Regions from separate parts of the Pantoea sp. X-Soil-ISGK-275 genome, predicted to be linked through region 2. Evidence: predicted binding sites of a transcription regulator. Region 2 holds the regulator's gene; the other holds the start of a gene.
The links. Region 2 encodes PhoB, which activates phosphate uptake and scavenging genes when phosphate is short. Its sites were predicted from a motif close to CTGTCATAAAACTGNCNNAT; they were not measured.
Positions count from the first base shown of each region.

Region 1 (7,354 bases), 870 kb from region 2:
TGATGGCTTGTGGACGGCTCACGTCGCCGATGATGATCGGGGGTTTAACGCAGCGTGAACCGTAGCTCTGAACCCAGCCGTTTTGGGTGAACACGAAGCCGTCGAGGTTCTCGCCGAAGTATTCCACCATGTCGTTACGTTCTGCTTCTCCGTGCACCAGCACATCGAGGCCCAAACGTTCCTGCTCAACAATCGCCTGTTTGATGTGTTCGGCGATGCCGGTACGGTAGTTACCGCCATCAATGTTGCCTTTTTTAAAGTCGAGACGTAGGCCGCGAATTTCGGTAGTTTGCGGGAATGAACCGATGGTGGTGGTCGGCCATGCTGGCAGGTTGAAGCGGTTACGCTGCGCTTTGGCACGTTCTGTGTAGTTACTGGTACGTTCAACATCTTTGGCCTGGATTTTCGCCAGACGCTCGCCGACTGCGGCATTATGCACGCGCGTGGAGTTGGCACGCGCACGAATCGGTGCGCTCCACTCCACCAGCGAAGTGGCATCGTTGTTGTTCAGCGCCTGACTCAGCAGTGCAAGCTCCGCACACTTCTGCAGGGCAAAGGCGAACCAGCTTTTCACCTCTTCATCGAGGCGCGTTTCCACGCTGAGATCGATTGGGCTGTGCAGCAGCGAACAAGATGATCCGATCCACAATTGTTGACGCTGGCCCACCAGCGGCTGCAGACGTTCAAACCAGCTGCTGAGATCCGCGCGCCACACGTTACGGCCGTTGATCACGCCGACAGAAAGCAGCCAATCTGCCGGGATCTGCCCATTAAGCTGCTGGATATCGTCTTTGCCGTGCACCAGGTCAACGTGCAAGCCTTGCACCGGCAGCGCTTTGATCACGTCGAGGTTCTGGCCGATGCTGTCGAAATAGGTGGTGAGCAGCAGTTTGCTTTCACCCTGCAGCGCGTCGTAAGCCGGTTTGTATGCATCGCGCCACGCCTGCGGCAATTCCAGCGCCAGTGCAGGTTCGTCGATTTGTACCCATTCGATGCCGCGTTTTTTCAGTTCCGCCAGCACCTGTTGGTAAACCGGAAGAATGTCTTTGAGCAATGACAGGCGATCGAAAGGCACACCTTTCACTTTACCCAGCCACAGATAGGTAACCGGGCCGAGTAGCACCGGTTTAATCTTGTGGCCGAGCGCCAGCGCTTCGTCGACTTCATCCAGCAGTTGGGTCCAGGTCAGTTTGAACTGCTGGCCTTGCGTGAATTCCGGCACCATATAGTGATAGTTGGTGTTGAACCATTTAGTCATTTCCGCCGCTGCCGCCGGTGTACCGCTTGGTGCGCGGCCACGACCAAGACGGAACAGCGTGTCGAGATCAACGGATCCATCTTTGTTCTGGTGGCGTGCGGGCACGTTACCCAGCAGCAGGCTGGTTGTCAGCACGTGATCGTACCAGGCAAAATCACCGACCGGCAACAGATCGACTCCCGCCTCTTTCTGCTGTTGCCAGTGACGGGCGCGCAGTTCGCGCCCCACCGCCAGCAGCTCTTCCTGTGAGCTTTTACCTGCCCAGTAGCTTTCCTGTGCTTTTTTCAATTCACGACGCAATCCAACGCGAGGGAAACCGAGAGTGTGGTTCAGAATGGTCATTTTCTGTTCTCCAGATATTCTTAACTGAGTAGGGTGCAGAGATGTTTAGCCGTCCAGATGTTTACACCGCCATAATCTGCGGGTACTGTATGTTCCTCAAGCGCAATTTGTTCAATCTCGATGTGAAGGATTCTCATGATCGAACTCAAACACCTGCGGACGCTGCAGGCGTTACGGAACACCGGCTCGTTAGCCGCCGCCGCCTCACAGCTTCATCAGACGCAATCGGCGTTGTCTCACCAGTTCAGCGATCTGGAGCAGCGGCTGGGCTTTCGTCTGTTTGTGCGCAAAAGCCAGCCGCTGCGTTTTACGCCGCAGGGAGAGATTTTGCTGCAGTTGGCCGAGCAGGTTTTGCCGCAGATTCAACAGGCTTTGCAGGCGTGTCATGAGCCGCATCAGGCCACGTTGCGTATCGCCATTGAGTGTCACAGCTGTATTCAGTGGCTGACGCCTGCGCTGAATAATTTCCGCCAGAGCTGGCCGCAGGTAGTGATGGATTTCAAATCCGGTGTGACCTTTGATCCGCAACCCGCATTGCAGCAGGGCGAGTTGGATGTGGTGTTGACCTCCGATATTCTGCCGCGCAGCGGATTGTTCTATTCACCGATGTTCGATTTTGAAGTGCGTTTGGTGATGGCACCGGATCATCCATTGGCGCAGCTTGAGCATATTTCCCCGGAAGATATGGCCGATGAGGTATTGATGATCTATCCGGTTCAGCGTCAGCGTTTAGATGTGTGGCGCCATTTCCTGCAGCCTGCGGGCGTAAGCCCGGCTTTGAAGAGCGTGGACAATACGCTGTTACTGATTCAAATGGTGTCGGCACGCATGGGCATCGCCGCGCTGCCACATTGGGTGGTCGAGAATTTTGAGCAGCAAGGTTTGGTGGTGACCAAGACTTTGGGTGATGGCCTGTGGAGCCGCCTGTATGCCGCCGTACGCGAAGGCGAGCAGCGTCAGCCGGTGATGGAAGCCTTTGTGCGGTTTGCCCGTCAGCACGCCTGTGAACATCTGCCCTTCGTGCGCGATGCCGCGCGTCCCGGCTCACTGCAAACCCTCTCATCCTGATGTTGTTGGGCGGCGAAGGTCGCCCGCGCTGTTATCCCTGTCCCGCCTGCTCTATAATGCGCCGCCTCAACCCGCGACCAAGAGAGTTTCACCATGATGAGTAACGATGTTCTGCGCAGCGTGCGCTATATGCTTGATTTGAGCGATAGCAAAGTGGTGGAGATTTTTGCCTTAGCGGGGAGTGAAGTGCCGCTGGAAGACGTGCAGGCGTGGATGAAGAAGGATGACGATGCTGCGTTTCGTAAGCTGCCGGATGTGTTGATGGGTTATTTCCTCAACGGTCTGATTTTTTACCGTCGCGGTAAGAGTGAAGATGCGCCCGCGCCTTCGATTGAGCGCCGCATGAATAACAACATTTTCATGAAGAAATTGCGTATCGCGTTTGAGCTGAAGACCACCGATATCCCGGATGTGCTGCTGAAAGCGAACTTTAAGATTTCACAGGCTGAGGTTGGCGCGATTTTCCGCAATCCAGACCATAAGAATTTCCGCGAATGCGGTGACCAGATTCTGCGTAATTTCCTGAAAGGTTTGACGATGATTCATCGTCCCGGTCCGGCTAAGAAAGCGTAATCGCTTCTTTGTTCGAGCCGGGTCAGGGATAGCGCGGCAGATCGCAAAGAGTAACCACTTCCCTGTGGATCAGCCTCGCCATCCATGGCTCGGATGCTTTGCTTCTCTGCCGCGCTATCCCCTCCCTTTCGGCCTAGGCGTGGCTTTTGGTGGTCTTGCCGAGCACCCAGCGTTTATGTACGTACAGGGATGCAAAAATCACGGCGGCACCGGCGATAAAACTTGGCCAATGCGGTTTCTCCTGCCAGATCGCCAGATTCACCAGCAAGCCAGCAGGCACATGCATGTTGTTCATAATACCCAACGTGCCAGCATCCACCTGCGTCGCACCGTAGTTCCACATGAAGTAGCCCAATCCTGAAGCCGCCACGCCCAGCCACACCAGAATGCCCCACTGCAGCGAGGTGGTGGGCAGTTTGTTCGGATTGCCCCACAAGCTCCACGCGATTACCGCGATGATCACTGCGCCCAGATAGAACCACGAAAACGCGGTGTGCTGCGGCATCGGACGGGTTTCCTGCAGACGCTTGTAGCCCACCATGCCGATGGCGAAGCAGATATTTGCCGCCTGCACCAGCAGCAAGCCGAACCAGAAATGATCGCTGACTTTGTCGTAACGAATAATCGCCGCACCAATGACCGCCAGCAATGCGCTGAAAGCATAGCCGATACGCAGCGGACGTCGGCTGAGCAAATCGTAGATCAGCGTGACGTACAGCGGCGTCATCACAGTGAACAGCAGGAATTCGGTCACGCTCAGATAGAGATAGGCTTCAAAGCTCAGCAGGTACATGATGCCGAGCTGCAGCATGCCCACCAGCATATACAGCAGGATGGTGGAAGCACGATATCCGCGCCAGCGCAGGAACGGCAAGAAGACGATGGCGGCGAGCGCCAGACGCATTAACACAGAGAACCAGGAATCCACCTGACCTGCGAGGTATTCCCCGATTAAACTGAAGGAAAAAGCCCACAGAATGGTGGTAACGATCAGTAACGGCACGGTAACGATCTCAAAATGAACAGTGGCGTTAGTGTAAACAAACTGTCGCGATTGGCGTGAACTATCTGGTTTACGATTGTACAAAATGACGACAATTAGTTTTAACTGATCGCCTATTCGCCTGGATAAAAATGCGCGAAATACAACATTTCCTGGTTTTTATCGCTCTCTAATGTCATAAAACTGTAACATATGTGTCACATGTCACAGTAACCGCGCGTGACCATCACTATCCTTTGCGCGAAATGGAAACTTCGCTTTTCCATTTTTAACGTCTGTTGCTTTTGCCCCAACCTGCTGGGAATCCATAACTATATTGCGCCCTGGAGGGCCACACTCATGTTGAGTATCTTCAAACCTGCACCGCATCGCCCGCAAGTGGCCGATGATCGTGTCGATCCACTCTATCGTCGCCTGCGCTGGCAAATTTTCCTGGGAATATTTTTTGGCTATGCCGCCTACTATTTGGTGCGTAAGAACTTTGCGCTGGCGATGCCTTATCTGGTGGAACAAGGTTTTTCGCGCGGCGATCTCGGCTTTGCGCTCTCGGGCATTTCCATCGCTTACGGATTCTCAAAATTCATTATGGGTTCGGTATCGGACCGCTCGAATCCACGCGTATTTTTGCCCGCCGGATTAATTCTCGCTGCGGCGGTGATGCTGGTGATGGGGTTCGTGCCGTGGGCCACCTCCAGCATCATGGTGATGTTTGTGCTGCTGTTCCTGTGCGGTTGGTTCCAGGGCATGGGCTGGCCGCCGTGCGGGCGTACCATGGTGCACTGGTGGTCGCAGAAAGAGCGCGGCGGAATCGTATCGGTGTGGAACTGCGCGCATAACGTCGGTGGCGGTATTCCTCCGCTGCTGTTCCTGCTTGGCATGGCGTGGTTTAACGACTGGAAAGCCGCGCTGTATATGCCGGCGTTTGGCGCCATTCTCATCGCCATTATCGCCTTTGCCTTGATGCGCGACACGCCGCAATCCTGCGGTTTGCCGCCAATTGAAGCGTGGAAGAATGATTATCCGCCGGATTACAACGAGGAGCACGAGCAGGAGCTGACGGCGAAGCAGATTTTCATGCAGTACATTCTGCCCAATAAGCTGCTGTGGTACATCGCACTGGCGAACGTGTTTGTGTACCTGCTGCGTTACGGCATTCTCGACTGGTCGCCGACCTACCTGAAAGAGGTGAAGCACTTCACACTGGATAAATCCTCGTGGGCCTACTTCTTCTATGAATATGCCGGTATTCCCGGCACGCTGCTGTGCGGCTGGATGTCGGACAAAGTGTTCCGCGGCAACCGTGGCGCAACCGGCGTGTTCTTTATGACGCTGGTGACCATCGCCACCGTGGTGTACTGGCTGAACCCGCCAGGCAATCCAGGCATCGACATGCTGTGCATGATTGTGATCGGCTTCCTGATTTACGGTCCGGTGATGTTGATTGGCTTGCACGCGCTGGAGCTGGCGCCGAAAAAAGCGGCCGGAACGGCAGCGGGCTTTACCGGGCTGTTTGGCTATCTCGGCGGATCGGTAGCGGCCAGTGCCATTGTCGGTTATACCGTGGATTACTTCGGCTGGGACGGCGGATTTATTGTGATGATTGGCGGATCGGTGCTGGCGGTAATTCTGCTGCTGCTCACCATGGTCAGTGAACATAAGCACAAGAAACAGCTGGAATAACCAGAACGGGCCGGTGATAACCGGCCCATTTTTTTAGGCGAGGAACAATTTACGCAGCGTGTGCGGTACGGCGTCATCCGCGTTGCTGCCAATCACGTCCAGCGTCGGCAAGGTATCTTTCAGGCGCTGCTGTGCATTACGCATGATGCAGCCTTTGCCTGACATGCTGAGCATCTCCACATCATTCATGCCGTCGCCGAAGGCTATGCACGCTTTCAGCGAGTGGCCGAGCTGCTTCGCTACCGCTTCCAGCGCGTGACCTTTGGAAACGCCGCCCGCCATCACTTCCAGGCACGTTGGCAACGAGAAGCTGACATTCACGCGATCGCCCCAGCGCGCTTCAATCGCCTGCTCCATTGGAACCAGGCGCTCCGGATCTTCGCAGGTGAAGAACACTTTGCTGATGCCGTCGGTCGGCAGCATGCCCGGCTGGTAAACCTGATAGTTAAATACCGATTCGCGGAAATAGTCCTGCTCATCTGGGCGATGACGGCTCATGAACCACTCATCGTCGCGATAAACGTGCGTCAGGATGTGCTCGTCATGATATTGCAGGCCATACAAATCGCTGGCGATGTCGGCGTCGAGGTTGTGGCTGAACACCAGCTCACCCTCGGCGTTGTGCACGCGCGCACCATTAGACGTGATCATGTAAGCCGGAATACCGAGCTTATCGCGCATCTGTCCGACGTCGATATAGTGACGGCCGGTGGCAAAAACAAAGTGGATGTCTCGCGCCACCAGTTCCTGCAGCGTAGTGCGAGCGAACGGCGTCAGGCGGTGATCCGGAGAGAGCAGCGTGCCATCCAGGTCGGATGCGACGATGTGATACATGTAAACCTCGGGTGTTGATATCGGAAAGTAAAATTGATTAAGCGTGGCGTTCAAAGAAATCGACCACCGCGTTTAACGCTTCGGCACGCATCGCGTCTGTTTCAAACAGGATCTCATGACGCGCTCCTTTGATCACATACGGCGCGTTGCCCGCGCAGGGATGTCCTGCTTCGGCCATCGCCGTACAAAAGAGATTTTGTGAGCGGTTATCCACCACATCATCTTCACTGGCTTGCAGCAGCAAGGTCGGCGTGGTGATGTTCGCCACCTGATTGAAGATGTCGCGCCCGGCCTGCACGCCTTCGCGCACCCAGTGATAAGTGGGACCACCAACGCGAAGCGCCGGATCGTCGGCGTAAAAACGCAGGTTGCGGCGATAGCGTTCACGGCTGTGCGTCAGGCGGTTGATGCCAAACGGATTGGCGCGCCAGCGCCCGGTGCCCAATGCGTAGCCCTCACGCAGCGCGGGCAGTTTTTCGGTCCAGTCCAGAATGCGGTGCGCCATCCAGTCCGGTAGCGGCAGCACAATGCCAAACATCGGCGCGGAGAATACCGCAGCATGAAACGCCTGCGGTTGACGCGCCAGAAACAGCGCT
Region 1 covers NZ_AP035976.1:229,689-237,042, reverse strand. Annotated here, with positions in the region: gene metE (5-methyltetrahydropteroyltriglutamate--homocysteine S-methyltransferase) at 1-1,600, opposite strand, end outside; gene metR (HTH-type transcriptional regulator MetR) at 1,736-2,668, shown strand; gene AC6I8A_RS01045 (YehS family protein) at 2,762-3,241, shown strand; gene AC6I8A_RS01040 (carboxylate/amino acid/amine transporter) at 3,375-4,244, opposite strand; gene glpT (glycerol-3-phosphate transporter) at 4,584-5,924, shown strand; gene yigL (sugar/pyridoxal phosphate phosphatase YigL) at 5,958-6,758, opposite strand; gene pldB (lysophospholipase L2) at 6,796-7,354, opposite strand, start outside.
Region 1: glpT (glycerol-3-phosphate transporter) is a predicted target of PhoB. The motif match lies at 4,417-4,436, and genes of this name have one in related genera.

Region 2 (7,354 bases):
GCAGCGTCTGTTCGGCCTGCTGCTGTTCCTGCGTTAGCTGTTGCTGCTGCACCAGCCATTGCTGCTGATGCTGCGCCAGCGTCAGCTGTTCGCTGAGAATTTTCTCCTGCGCGCCGAGTTCCGCCAGCTGCTGCGTCAATTCTGCGCGGCGCGCTTCATCAAGCAGCCACATGCCACCGGCGCGGGCGCGCAGCGTATCCAGCTCGCTGCGCGCGGTGCGCCAGCGTTCGTAGATCTGCACCGAGATTTGTCCGTAGATCTCGGTGCCGGTCAGCTCTTCCAGCAGCTCGGCGCGTTCGCCGGGTTTGGCATTCAAGAAGGCGGCAAACTGGCCTTGTGACAGCATCATCGAGCGGGTAAAGCGGGCGAAATCGAGCCCCGACAGGGTTTCAATCGCTTTCAGCTTGTCGCCGACTTTATCAGCGATGATCTGATTATCCGCCATGCGCGCCAGCTCGACGCGCGGCGCCTGCAATTTGCCGTCGGCCTGGCCGCGCGCGCGGTTCTGGCTCCAGAAGGCGCGCCAGGCTTCGCCTTTGATCTCAAACTCCACTTCTGCCAGACACTCGGCGGTGTCGCGCGTGATCAGCTCATTCTGGGTTTGCGACAGCGTGCCGAGGCGCGGCGTTTGGTGATAGAGCGCCAGGCAAATTGCATCGAGTAAGGTGGTTTTGCCCGCGCCGGTGGCGCCGGTGATGGCAAACAATCCGTTGCTGGCAAAGGGCTCACGGCGGAAATCGATAAACCATTCGCCGCGCAGCGCATTGAGGTTCTTAAAACGTAACGTCAAAATTTTCATGCGGATGGATTCTCCAGCGCGGCAAGCTGGGTGCGGAACAGCTGCGTTAACTGTTCTGCTTGCTCAGCATCCAGCTGATCTTCCTGCGCCAGTCGGCGGGCAAACACTTCTTCCACTTTTAATTCGCTCAGGGTTTCGTTCTCCAGCCGTTCGAGGCTGCGCTGCCGCTGTTCGCGGCTGCGGCGCACCAGCAGCACTTCGACCGGAAGATTTTCGGTCAGCGCTTCAATGCGACGTTGCAGATCGCTGAGGTATTCCTGGGTGGTGATCTCAATATCCAGCCAGGTCGGCAGCTCGCTGGTGCTCTCGCTGAACTGCGCCAGCTGATGTTCAATCTCCGCCATCGAGCCTTTCAGCATCTGCATCGGCTGGAAGTGCGGAATGATCAGCGGCGTCACGTCCTTAAGCTTGTCGGAAAACTCCAGCAGGAAGACGCTTTTGTCGCGACCAAGCTCATCAAAACTGAGCGGAATTGGTGAGCCGCTGTAACGAATATGTTCGCTGTTGGCGATGCGCTGGGCGCGATGGATGTGACCAAGCGCGATGTAATCCGCTGGCGGAAACGCCTGCGCCGGGAAGGCATCCAGCGTGCCGATATAGATGTCGCGCACCGAATCGCTTTTAGTGACGCCAACGGTGGTGAGATGGCCGGTGGCGATGATCGGCAGCGCGCTGTTTATTGACTGCGCGGCGGCGAAACAGCGCTGATAATGCTGCTCGATCGCCTCCAGCAGCGAGATCTGTTTTTCGCGACCGGATTGGCCAGCCTGGCTGCGCAGAATGTCGCGCGGACGCAGAAAAGGAATGGCGCACAGCAGCGCACCCGGCACGCCATCGCGCTGCTTCAGGGTTAACACCTGTTGTTCTCCCTGCGGCGTGGCGCTGGTGATCACCTGCGTATTCAGGCAGGCCAGCAGCTCGCGTGATTCATTCAGCGTCGCCACCGAATCGTGATTGCCCGCCAGCACCACCAATTGACAGCCGCTTGGCTGCAGCGCCACCACAAAACGGTTAAACATTTCACGCGCGTAGCTCGGCGGCGAACCGGTATCAAACAGATCACCCGCGATAATCAGCGCATCCACCTGATGCTGCACAATCTGATCCAGCAGCCAGTCGAGAAACGCCTGATGTTCCCGCGCGCGACTTTTGCTGTAAAAGAACTGACCGAGATGCCAGTCAGCGGTGTGAATGATGCGCATGTTTGCTCCGTGCTCTGTTTAGCGAAGGCGAATTATAACCACTTAAGATCACAAAGAAAAAAAGCAGATTTTTATTGTGACATTTCTGTTTTTTATCTATCTATCTTAGGGCGGCTTTTTCATAAAAGTGTCACAAAACTGACGCATAATGGCGCCGCAAATCCCCGTGACACGTTGTCACACTAGCAGGAGTTACAATGGCTAAGCGCATTTTGGTTGTGGAAGACGAAGCTCCCATCCGTGAAATGTTATGTTTCGTGCTGGAACAGAATGATTACCAGCCTATTGAGGCGGAAGATTATGACAGCGCGATTAGTAAGCTGATCGAACCCTGGCCTGATTTAATTCTGCTGGACTGGATGTTGCCCGGCGGCAGCGGAATTCAGTTTATTAAGCATTTGAAGCGTGAAGCCATGACGCGTGACATCCCGGTGATGATGCTGACGGCGCGCGGTGAAGAAGAGGATCGCGTGCGCGGTCTGGAAGTGGGCGCGGATGATTACATCACCAAGCCATTCTCACCCAAAGAGCTGATGGCGCGTATTAAAGCGGTGATGCGCCGTATTTCACCGATGGCGGTGGAAGAGGTGATTGAGATGCAGGGCCTGAGCCTTGATCCATCCTCACATCGCGTGATGTCGGAAACCACGCCGCTGGAGATGGGGCCGACCGAATACAAACTGCTGCACTTCTTTATGACGCACCCGGAACGCGTGTACAGCCGCGAACAGCTGCTGAACCACGTTTGGGGCACCAATGTGTATGTCGAAGATCGCACCGTCGATGTGCATATTCGCCGTTTACGTAAAGCGCTGGAATTGACCGGCCACGATCGCATGGTTCAAACCGTTCGCGGAACAGGGTATCGTTTCTCTGCCCGCTACTAAACGTAAACGGAGTTTTTACCGTGCTGGAACGACTCTCCTGGAAGAGATTGTTGACCGAGCTGGCGCTGGTCTGTTTACCTGCGCTGGTGTTGGGTCTGTTGTTCGGATATCTGCCGTGGTTACTGCTGATTGCGGTGACCGGCGTGATGTTCTGGCACTTCAGCAATCTGATGCGTCTGTCGCACTGGTTGTGGGTCGATCGTTCAATGACGCCGCCCACCGGACGCGGCAGCTGGGAACCGCTGTTTTATGGCCTGTATCAGATGCAGTTGCGCAACCGGCGTCGCCGCCGCGAGCTGGGCAATCTGATCAAACGTTTCCGCAGCGGTGCCGAATCGCTGCCGGATGCGGTGGTGCTGACCACCGAAGAGGGCACCATTTTCTGGTGCAACGGCTTGGCGCAGCAGCATCTTGGCCTGCGCTGGCCGGAAGATAACGGCCAGAACATCCTCAATTTACTGCGTTATCCTGAATTCTCCCGCTATATCCGCCAGCGCAAGTTCGACACACCGCTGACGCAGATCCTTAATAATCAGCATCATATGGAATTCCGCGTGATGCCTTACAGCGAAGGACAGTGGCTGATGGTGGCGCGTGATGTCACCCAGATGCACCAGCTGGAAGGCGCGCGGCGCAACTTCTTTGCCAACGTCAGTCATGAACTGCGCACGCCGTTAACGGTATTGCAGGGCTATCTGGAAATGATGGACGACGCGGTAATGAACGAGCGCACGCGCAGCAAGGCGTTACATACTATGCAAGAGCAGACGCGCCGCATGGACAGCCTGGTGAAGCAGTTGCTGACCTTGTCGCGTATCGAAGCGGCGCCAGCCATCGATCTGAAAGAGACGGTGGATGTGCCGGGCATGCTGCTGCTATTGCAGCGTGAAGCGGAAACGCTGAGCCAGGGACGTCACACCATCCATTTCCATACCGATCCGCACCTGAAAGTGTTCGGCAACGATGAGCAGTTGCGTAGCGCCATTTCCAACCTGGTCTACAACGCGGTGAATCACACGCCGGATGGCACGCGCATCGACATCAGCTGGTTGCGTACCAAACAAGGCGCGCAGTTTAAGGTGTGCGATGACGGGCCGGGCATCAGCGAACAGCATCTGCCGCGCCTTACAGAACGCTTCTACCGCGTGGACAAAGCGCGTTCACGCGCCACCGGCGGCAGCGGGTTGGGGCTGGCAATCGTGAAGCACGCGCTGGGCCATCATAATGCGCGGCTCGAGATCACCAGCGTGCCGCATCAGGAAACCTGTTTCAGCTTCCTGCTGCCGCCACGCTTGATTGTGGCTAGCGCGCTGCAAGCGCAGGTTAATTAAGGTTTGCACATCCATGGCGTAATGCCGCTCAGTTAAGCACAGAGCGGCTTTCGTTCGCCCTAAGCTGAGGCAGTTGCAGCACCCTTGTGCGGCGACCGAGCAGAGAGCGCCTGGCCGCGCCCTCTGCACTCCCGGGCCTTGCGCCAGCCCAACCCGCCGCTGCGCGGTACCTTCACTCATTCACGATTCCTGACGGACCGGTGGCGATTCGCTCCTGCTCAGCGCCACCTCTCGCCGCATCCATGCGGCTCGCCCTGGAATCCCTCAATCGTTCAGCGGTTTGGGATGTCGCCTCAACACCCGCGCTGCACCATAAAGGCATAATTTTGACTCGCCATCGCTACAAGTCTCGTAGGGTCGCCATTTATGGCGACCAGGTGCGCATAAATGCGCACCCTACGGGATTTTCGTAGGGTTGCCATTTATGGCGACCGCTTCGCGCTTAACTGACAACCCTTACGCAATTTATTGCGCGATAAATCACGCCGCTCCAGAATAGGCGTCTCATTAAATTGCGGAATCGCCCATGAAATCGCTGTTGCTATCCCTCTCGCTGCTTTGCTCTGCTTTGGCACACGGCCAACAAACCATGCTAACCGGCAATCTGAGCAGCGTCGGATCGGATACGTTGGGTTATCTGATGACCCTGTGGGGCGAGGATTTTAGCCGCCAGTCGCCAGGCGTGAACGTTCAGGTGCAGGCGGCGGGATCGTCTACCGCACCGACCGCGCTGGCCGCCGGTGCTGCACAATTGGGCGCGATGAGCCGCCCGATGCAGATCGACGAACGTCAACTGTTCATTGCGCGCTACGGCTATCCGCCGCTGGCGGTGCCGGTGGCGATGGATGCGCTGGTGGTGGTGGTCAATCAGGACAATCCGCTGCCGCGCATCGCGCCGCAACAACTCGATGCGCTGTTTTCCATCACGCGCCTGTGCGGCGGGCAGCAGGTGCCGCAGCGCTGGGGCGATCTCGGCTTGAGCGACAGCCAGTGGGCAACGCGCAGCATCCAGCGTTATGGACGTAACTCGGCGTCGGGCACCTGGGGCTTCTTCAAGCAGCAGGCGCTGTGTAAAGGCGATTTCCGTGCTGACGTCGCTGAATTCCCCGGTTCCGCTGCGGTGGTGCAAGCCGTTGCCGCCACGCCCAATAGCATTGGTTACGCCAGTTTTGGCTTTCATCTCAGCGGCGTGAAAATGCTGCCGGTGGTCACGGCGAATGGCGACAGCGTGATGCCGGATGCCGAATCTATTCGCAGCGGCCGCTATCCGTGGTCGCGTCCGCTCTATATCTACGTCAACAAAGCACCCGGCAAACCGCTGCCGCCGCTGGTGAATGCCTTTCTGCATCAGGTGTTGTCGCCACAAGGTCAGCGCCGGGTGAGCGAGGCCGGTTATCTGCCGTTGTCAGACAGCCAGATGGCGCGAGCGCGGGCGGCCATTGAGGGAAATTGAAGAACGTGCATCTGAACATGAAATAGTTTCATGTAAGCTGAATTTTCTTCCGTTGCTGAAAGGGCAACAGCGTGGCATTCTCTTTGGACATATAGCCATCCAGATGGCCAAAATAACCCAGCGAAATTATACCCTGACGCAACTAAGCGCTCAGCGAGGAGATAAGATGCTACGTCATAACCCGTTCCGCGCCGATACCGTCGGCAGTTTTCTGCGTCCCGCTGCCATCAAGCAGGCGCGTGTGCAGTTTGCCAATGGCGACATCAATGCTGATCAACTGCGTCAGGTTGAAGATCGCGAAATACGTCATGTGGTGGAGCAGCAGCGCGCCAATGGCCTGCAGATCGTTACCGATGGTGAATTCCGTCGCGCATGGTGGCACTTCGACTTCTTCGGCGATCTGCACGGCGTTGAGCTGTTCGAAGCGGAGCAGGGCATTCAGTTCAATGGCGTGCAGACCAAAGCGCACGGCGTGAAAGTCACCGGTAAAGTAGCCTTTAATCCGGAACACCCAATGCTGGATCACTTCCGCTTCCTGCAAAGCGTAGCGGGCGATGCGGTTGCCAAGATGACCATTCCCAGCCCAAGCGTGCTGCACTTCCGCGGTGGCCGCAAGGTGATCGATGCCACAGTCTATCCCAATCTGAAAGAATACTTCGCCGATCTGGCGCAGACCTATAAAGACGCGATTAAAGCGTTTTACGCGGCTGGCTGCCGTTATCTGCAGCTGGATGACACGGTGTGGGCCTATCTGTGCTCTACCGACCAGCAGCAACAGATCCGCGAACGCGGTGAAGATCCGCAGGAGCTGGCGCGCATCTATGCTGAGATGCTGAACACCGCGCTGGAAGGCAAGCCAGAAGATCTGACCGTTGGGCTGCATGTGTGTCGCGGTAACTTCCGCTCGACCTGGATCTCCGAAGGTGGCTATGAGCCGGTCGCCGAAGTGCTGTTTGGCGGCGTAAATATCGATGCCTTCTACCTTGAGTATGACAACGAACGTTCGGGTGGCTTTGAACCGCTGCGCTTCCTCAAGCCGGGTCATCAGCAAGTGGTACTCGGGTTGATCACCACCAAAACCGGCGAGCTGGAAGATGCGGAACAGGTAAAAGCGCGTCTGCAGGAAGCAGCACAGTTCGTCAGCCTCGATCAAATCTGCCTCAGCCCGCAGTGTGGTTTTGCGTCTACCGAAGAGGGCAACAGCCTGAGCGAAGAGCAACAGTGGCAGAAGATTCGTCTGGTGGTCGATATAGCAAGAACAGTCTGGTAATTCCGTAAAGTTAGCCAAACAGGCGCGTAAATCGCGCCTTTTGTGCATCTTAAGGGCGATTTATGCAAAGAGATCTCCCGTGCTGAGGAAACTTTTAGCAAATCATCTGAGGTGTTTTCCTACAATTCCACCGTGATTCACTGCTTTCTCCCGCTATCTTGTTATATCCTTCTGGTTTTTCGATCCCGTATTGCCTTTCTTCGCTATAAACGTTCTAATTTGCGCCGTTGTCGATTTATCCCTCTGCGAACAGAAGAAAAGTAGATTAAATCACCTGCGCTTTAACGATTAGTCCCGCATAACACGCTGGTCTTGCCGAATAAGTCCTTGTTTTAGCGCATCCAGAGGACAACACGAACTCAACTTCCACCGCAACATTAGCTACAGGCAGTACAGAAGTTTATGACACATC
Region 2 covers NZ_AP035976.1:1,098,051-1,105,404, forward strand. Annotated here, with positions in the region: gene AC6I8A_RS04990 (AAA family ATPase) at 1-799, opposite strand, end outside; gene sbcD (exonuclease subunit SbcD) at 796-2,001, opposite strand; gene phoB (phosphate response regulator transcription factor PhoB) at 2,199-2,888, shown strand; gene phoR (phosphate regulon sensor histidine kinase PhoR) at 2,909-4,219, shown strand; gene AC6I8A_RS05010 (PstS family phosphate ABC transporter substrate-binding protein) at 4,746-5,672, shown strand; gene AC6I8A_RS05015 (cobalamin-independent methionine synthase II family protein) at 5,839-6,942, shown strand; gene brnQ (branched-chain amino acid transporter carrier protein BrnQ) at 7,345-7,354, shown strand, end outside.